DNA from 2 places in the Bacillus sp. D386 genome. Region 2 is predicted to be linked to the other one. Evidence: riboswitches for the same ligand, from Rfam matches in the RefSeq annotation. Region 2 holds a riboswitch; the other holds the start of a gene.
What was found. A riboswitch is a leader RNA that binds a small molecule or an ion and turns the genes downstream of it on or off. The one in region 2 is predicted to bind glycine.
Positions count from the first base shown of each region.

Region 1: linked by a shared signal. The riboswitch ahead of FHY45_RS17935 (amino acid permease) and the one ahead of gcvT (glycine cleavage system aminomethyltransferase GcvT) in region 2 are both predicted to bind glycine.

Region 1 covers NZ_VEMV01000006.1:124,041-127,469, reverse strand. Annotated here, with positions in the region: gene FHY45_RS17940 (DUF4179 domain-containing protein) at 1-453, shown strand, start outside; gene FHY45_RS17935 (amino acid permease) at 609-1,955, opposite strand; glycine riboswitch at 2,128-2,205, opposite strand; gene FHY45_RS17930 (DMT family transporter) at 2,717-3,429, opposite strand, start outside.
Region 2 covers NZ_VEMV01000005.1:280,158-283,586, reverse strand. Annotated here, with positions in the region: gene FHY45_RS16290 (DEAD/DEAH box helicase) at 1-1,050, opposite strand, end outside; glycine riboswitch at 1,514-1,604, shown strand; glycine riboswitch at 1,608-1,699, shown strand; gene gcvT (glycine cleavage system aminomethyltransferase GcvT) at 1,871-2,989, shown strand; gene gcvPA (aminomethyl-transferring glycine dehydrogenase subunit GcvPA) at 2,986-3,429, shown strand, end outside.

The DNA.
Region 1 (3,429 bases), on a different contig from region 2:
ACCGGTACTTCCTTTACATTGGAAAGTCAACGTTCAAATAAGGCAATCCGAGTTAACAGTATTAAACATGAGCAGGATAAATTGATTGTTGATTATCAAGTACTTGGATTTCCTAAGAGTCTTAAGGGAGAGAACTATGATCGTTTACTGCATAATTTAGGTTATCAGTTTAATATAATAGACCCACGGATTGATTTGGATGATGATTGGCCATTTTATATACATCGGAATCATGTTGAAGTCCTTAATAAAGATACAATGCATTTTCAATCAGTATTTGATTTAAGTGGAGAAGTTGTGTATGAAGGGGATATGGTTCAAAAAATCACCAATTTTGAAATGGATCATGCCATTCTGCAATTTGATTTTAACTCATTTTTAGATACAGTGGAGCTTGAGCCTTTCACAGTAAAAATACCTCAGAAGAAAGAGCAACTTGAGAATCATAAATAAAGGAAATAGTTTATTGAAACTATTTTGCTCAATTCGGTACCGAGCTGTACTAAGTTTTCATTCAACCATAGAATACTATAGAAAAAAATGCACTCCAATTGTTAAGTGTAATCTAACAACTGGAGTGCATTATTATTTTTGCTTTTGCTCTATTATCATAATCTCTTCTTTTTATGATAGTTATATAAAATGAACAATAAGACAAACCATAATGGTGTAAGCAGCATTGCTAAGCGTGTTTCCGCAGCAATGAGCATTACAATCAGTATGAAAGCAAACATACCTAGGATTACATAATTTATAGCTGGTGTTAATGGAGCTTTGAATGTAGATTTAGCTCTTAAATCAGGTCTTGTTTTTACATATTTGATATGCGAGATTAAAATAATGCTCCATACCCAAATGAAACAGATGGCGCTGATTGTTGTGACGATTGTAAAGGCCTGCTCTGGTATCAGCTTGCTAAGCAGTGCACCGACAGAAACTACAATAGTAGAAGTTAATAATGCATTGCTCGGTACATGGTGTTTATTTAATTTGCCAAGTTTTTTTGGTGCTTCATTATGATTGCTTAAGTTGTACATTATCCGGCTGGTTGAGAATAAACCGCTGTTTGCAGCAGAGGCTGCCGATGTTAATACAACAAAGTTGATAATACCTGCCGCCATTGGAATCCCGATTAAGGCGAAGACACCTACAAATGGGCTGCTTGTCGCACTTAATTGATCCCAAGGATTGATGCATAAAATAACAAATAAGGCACCTACATAAAACAGTAAAATCCGTACCGGTATTTTGTTGATAGCAGATGGAATGTTTTTTCGTGGATTAGCTGTTTCAGCAGCAGATACACCAATAAGTTCAACTCCGACGAAGGAGAAGACAACCATTTGCAGTGATAGTAAGAACCCTGATATTCCATTCGGGAACATGCCGCCATGATTCCAAAGGTTAGAAACAGAAACAGTTCCGCTATCTGTTTCAAATCCAATCACAAGCAGTACGATTCCTACGACAATTAGTGCAACAATAGTGACGACTTTAATAATCGCAAACCAGAATTCCAACTCACCAAACAGTTTGACGGTTAATAGATTTAATCCTAATAGAATTACTAAACAGATGATGGCAGGCACCCATTGCGGGATATCAAACCAGTATTGTGTATATAAACCAACAGCGATAATATCAGCCATGGCTGTCATAATCCAGCAGAACCAATACGTCCAGCCAGTCACAAATCCAGCCCATGGACCCAAATATTCAGCTGCGAAATCGATAAATGATGTATGATTTGTATTGGATAAAAGTAATTCACCCAGTGCTCTCATAACAAAAAATAGAGCTACTCCGATAATCAGATAAGAAAATAAGATGGATGGACCGGCTAAATGAATGGATTTTCCGGAGCCTAAAAATAAGCCGGTTCCAATTGTGCCCCCAATTGCTATTAATTGTACATGACGATTTTTTAAATCCCTTTTTAACTCTTGCTTAGCCAAGTTGCATGCCCCCGTTTAATCTTAGATGTCTAAAACAGGCACCTAGTAAAATAGATATTTATCATTTTTCTCGCTTGATTTAGATACTATGTCTCACCTCACTATTGATATTGGAAAATAAAAAAAGAGATTGGTTGTCTCCAATCTCTAAAAGGGCAAGAATAACAAAAATCGTTACCATTCTGTCCTTTTGCCTGAGATTGTGAATCCTTCGGCGCTGTATAAATACAGTCTCTCCAGAAGCTGCTCCCGCCATAGTTTTATCCACAGCGATCAAAGCGTGCTATATTAAATTATCAATTATCAGAGTATGTTACCTTATTAACATAATTCTGAAAAAATGTTATGGAAAAAATGCTATCACTAAATTATTATGTTGTCAAACTAAGTACATGTAATTAAATGATTTGTTGAAGCATATGGAAGAGACCAAGATTTACTTGAAATATATTTAACCCATATGCTTTTGAACAATCAATTAATGATACTAAACAAGCTTCAGTTCTGATAAACCATTACAATAAGTATTAAATAGTAAAGAAAGGTACTAGGTCTCTCTCTTTTTTTGTTTACTAATTTAAACATCTTGAGGAGTATTCCTTCAGATATATAAGCATGGCAGTGAGGTTAAGGGGAAGGCCAGAATCGAAAGCTCTCTTTTTCATGTTTATCTTAGCAGTAGCACAATTCATTCTGAAAAAAAGACCAAATCCATAAGGGATTTGGTCTTTAATCTACATTATTAAAAGGCAAATTCAAATTTAGAGTTCATCCGCTATCCCCAGCAGGATAATACCGAAGATAACAACTGCGATGATCATGTATTGTTTTTTAGTCAGCTTCTCTTTTAGGAAGATTCGTGACAGGATAATTGAAAAGATACTGTAAGAAGCAATCAATGGTGCTGCGATAATTGCATAGCCTGATGCCATGGCAAATACGTAGAAAAATTGACCAATCGTTTCCAAAATAGCAGCTATCCCTTTATCGCGCTCTTTAAATACATGGAAGGATTCCTTCTTAATAAAGCGAAGATAGATAAAACATACGGCAGCGCATAGGAAAAAGGTATATTCATACGCAAGCAAAGCTGAATTTTCGCTGATTAAATTCAATTCATCCAGATAGATGGCATCCGCAAATGTAGCAAGTCCATCAATAATGCAATATAAAATTGGGAAGATAATAGCCAAGAAACCAATTTGGTATTTTTTATCGATATGCTCAGAATTCAGTCGACGAGCTTCATCTTCTGCTCTTTTTTCCAGAACGGCTATCCCCACAATCCCAAGAGTGATGATGATAATCCCAAGTACTTCAATGATACTTAGCTCATGAGTGAAAAAGATGAAGAGCAGAATGCTTGTTACGACACCTGAGGAATTCTGTATTGGTGAGGCGATAGACAATTCAATATAGCGCAAACCAATATACCCAAATGCCATGGAAAGGATGTATAAAGAAGATACTGGTA
Region 2 (3,429 bases):
AGAATGAATCAATTCAAGCGCTTTTTTCGCTTTTGAATTGCAATCAACCAGTTCGACCAGGTTGATAAGGTTATGTATGGCTTCCTTAAAGCTTAGTCCGGCATCCGGGTTTCGATCGAGCATATTTTTTAACGTAAAGTAGACGGCTTCCCTGCTGCTGCATGCCTCACGCTGAAGGATTAAAGAAGAAAATGTACTCCCGATACCCTCCGGCAATTCTTTCCTAAATGAAGAAACTCCATCATATAGATCCTGTTCCTTTTCGGTGAAATCTATAAAAATTGTTTCAACCTTTCTTTTTGTCCACTCAATGCCGGTATCCTGGCGTTTATTTCGAATCATCACCATATTAACCAATTCTTTTAAATAAGCATCATCCTTTAATGAACGTTTCTTAGCAGAAAAGCGTTCATTAAATTTGGCATAGCTTCCTAAATGCCCTGGCTTAAGCAATGATACAAGATAAAAAATTTCTTCTAGCTTGTTTTGAATAGGGGTTGCCGTTAACAGTAGACAGAACTTTCTCTGGACTTTTTGTACAAACTCATAGTTTTTGGTTTTATTGTTTTTTAACTTGTGAGCCTCATCTATGATGACAATGTCATAGGTTTGTTCGAGTATGGCAGAACGATGAGGCTCTCGTTTAGCAGTATCTATGGAAGTGATTATACATTCAGAATCCCACCCATACCCCTTTCTGTATATGACAGCTGGTATGTGAAACTTCTGATTAAGCTCCTGTGCCCATTGAGATACGAGAGAGGCTGGGACTAGTATTAGTATTTTGCTTGCCAGGCCCCGAATCATATATTCCTTTAAGATCAGACCGGCCTCTATTGTTTTACCAAGACCTACTTCATCAGCTAATATGGCTTTACCATTCATTCTTTCAATGACTTCGGTAGCAGCTTCGAGCTGATGGGTTAAAGGTGTAAATCCTGATAAATGCTTTGGTGCAAGGAGGCCGTTGAAATCTGGAATCAGATTATGCTTTTCGGCATCCAATCCGAGTTTAAAAAGGGAGTAGCTGCACCAGGGGCCATCCTCCATAATCTTTTCCTCAAGCTCCTTTTCCCAATCTTCATCAAAATAGACCTTTGGTGTTAAACTCAATGTGAATCCCAACTTTCTTTATTTAAGCTAGTTAGATAAATGCTTGATTGTAATTTAACTAAATTCAATAGAATTCTCTTACCTTATATAGGTATAGGTGGTGTCATTAATTTCTAAACAATAGTAGGAGTTTAATCTCCGGCTAAAATCTGATTAAATGCTTTATGCGGATGGCAGAAAATTATAAGGAATTTATTCAGTGACGCCTAAACAATTTTTTTGCCCCAATAAAGCTGAGGTGTTACTGATATTTTTTTAGTTTCCAATCATTCATCGAGATAACGTAAATGTTGCCACCTGATAATTGTTGATGGTAGGATATAAATGTAAGACTATTTAGAAAACGGCTTATCTCTTGCTTTTTGTTTAGTATGACCAATTTACATAATTATATGAGCGAATGAAGGCAAGGGGAGAGACCGTATTTGCGGCACCGAAGGAGCAAATGGTGAATCCATGAATCTCTCAGGTACAGAGACTCTTGCTGGACGCATCTCTGGAGAGCGCTTCCTTTATTGTGAAGCCACCCAAGAGGAAACGCCGAAGTACGTTACCCGGCGGTAAACTTTCAGGTATCAGGACAGAGCCCCCCTAATAAGGGAGGTTTCTGTCCTTTTTTTCGTGGATCGCTGAAGGATATATCGCTTCGGTCAAATGTGGAAAAGCGGCGTTTTACTTAATAAGTTAACAAGCAATCATTTAAATGGCATAACAAGCAAGAGAATCCGTATAAAACGAATATTTTAGGAGGGTAAGGATGGGAGAATTAAAGCAGACTCCGCTGATCAGTGTGTACAGGGAGTACGGAGGAAAAACAATTGATTTTGGCGGCTGGGAATTGCCTGTCCAATTTTCGGGCATTAAACAGGAGCATGAATCAGTGCGTACAAAAGCAGGCCTCTTTGATGTATCACATATGGGCGAATTCATGATTAAGGGTGCTGGGTCTTTACCATTTTTGCAGCTGATGATGACCAACGATGTCAGTAAGCTGAAAACGGGCCGGGCACAGTATACTGCTATGTGCTATGAGAATGGCGGAACGGTTGATGACCTGATTATTTATAAAAAAGGTGAAGATGATTATTTGTTAGTTGTGAACGCATCTAATATTGATAAAGATTTTGAGTGGTTAAAAAAGCATGCGAGCGAAGATGTAGAACTAAAAAATATATCGGAACAAATAGGGCAATTGGCATTACAGGGACCGCTTGCAGCTGATATATTACAGAACCTTGCAGAGGAAGTAGATCTCAATACCATTGGTTTCTTTGCTTTTCGTGAAGATGTCATGATAAATGGCATTAGTGTACTTGTTTCAAGAACTGGCTACACCGGTGAAGATGGATTTGAATTGTACTGTAAGAGCGAAGATACAGTGAAGCTTTGGAAAGATCTTTTAGAATTCGGTAAGGATAAGGGATTGGTTCCATGTGGACTTGGGGCAAGAGATACGCTTCGGTTTGAAGCAAAACTTCCTTTATATGGCCAAGAGTTATCTCCAGAGATTACACCTATCGAAGCGGGGATTGGGTTCGCTGTAAAAACCGATAAAGAACATTTTATTGGTAAGGAAGTTTTAAAGGAACAGAAGGAAAATAGCGCCCCTAGAAAGCTTGTCGGAATCGAAATGATTGACCGCGGTATTCCGAGACATGGGTACCCGGTTTTCGTTAAGGATGAAAACATCGGGGAAGTGACCACTGGAACACAATCCCCAACCTTAAAGAAAAACGTAGGCCTTGTCCTGATTAATGTAGAATTCGCTAACCTTGATGAGGTAGTCGAGGTTGAGATACGGGGAAAAAGATTAAAGGCGAAAATTGTTAGTACTCCATTTTATAAACGCACTCAGGCAGGAGGAGTAAAAAAATGAAGCATCGTTATTTACCAATGACAGAGCAGGATACTGAACAGATGTTAACAGCGATTGGTGTAGAATCAATCGATGACTTATTTTCTGATATACCTGAAAAAGTAAGGTTTAAGGGTGAATACAAGCTAAAAAAAGCAAAGTCTGAATCAGCACTTCTGAAAGAATTAACTGAGCTGGCCGAGAAAAATGCCAATCTCAGGACCCATAGTTCTTTTCTTGGAGCGGGAGTATATGACCATTACATGCCAGTCATCGTTGATCACGTTATCTCAAGATCAGAGTTTTATACCGCTTATACACCGTATCAACCGGAGATTTCCCAGGGAGAATTGCAGGCTATTTTTGAATTTCAAACGATGATTTGTGAACTGACCGGAATGGATGTGGCGAACTCCTCCATGTATGATGGGGGAACTGCTCTGGCCGAGGCAGCCATGCTC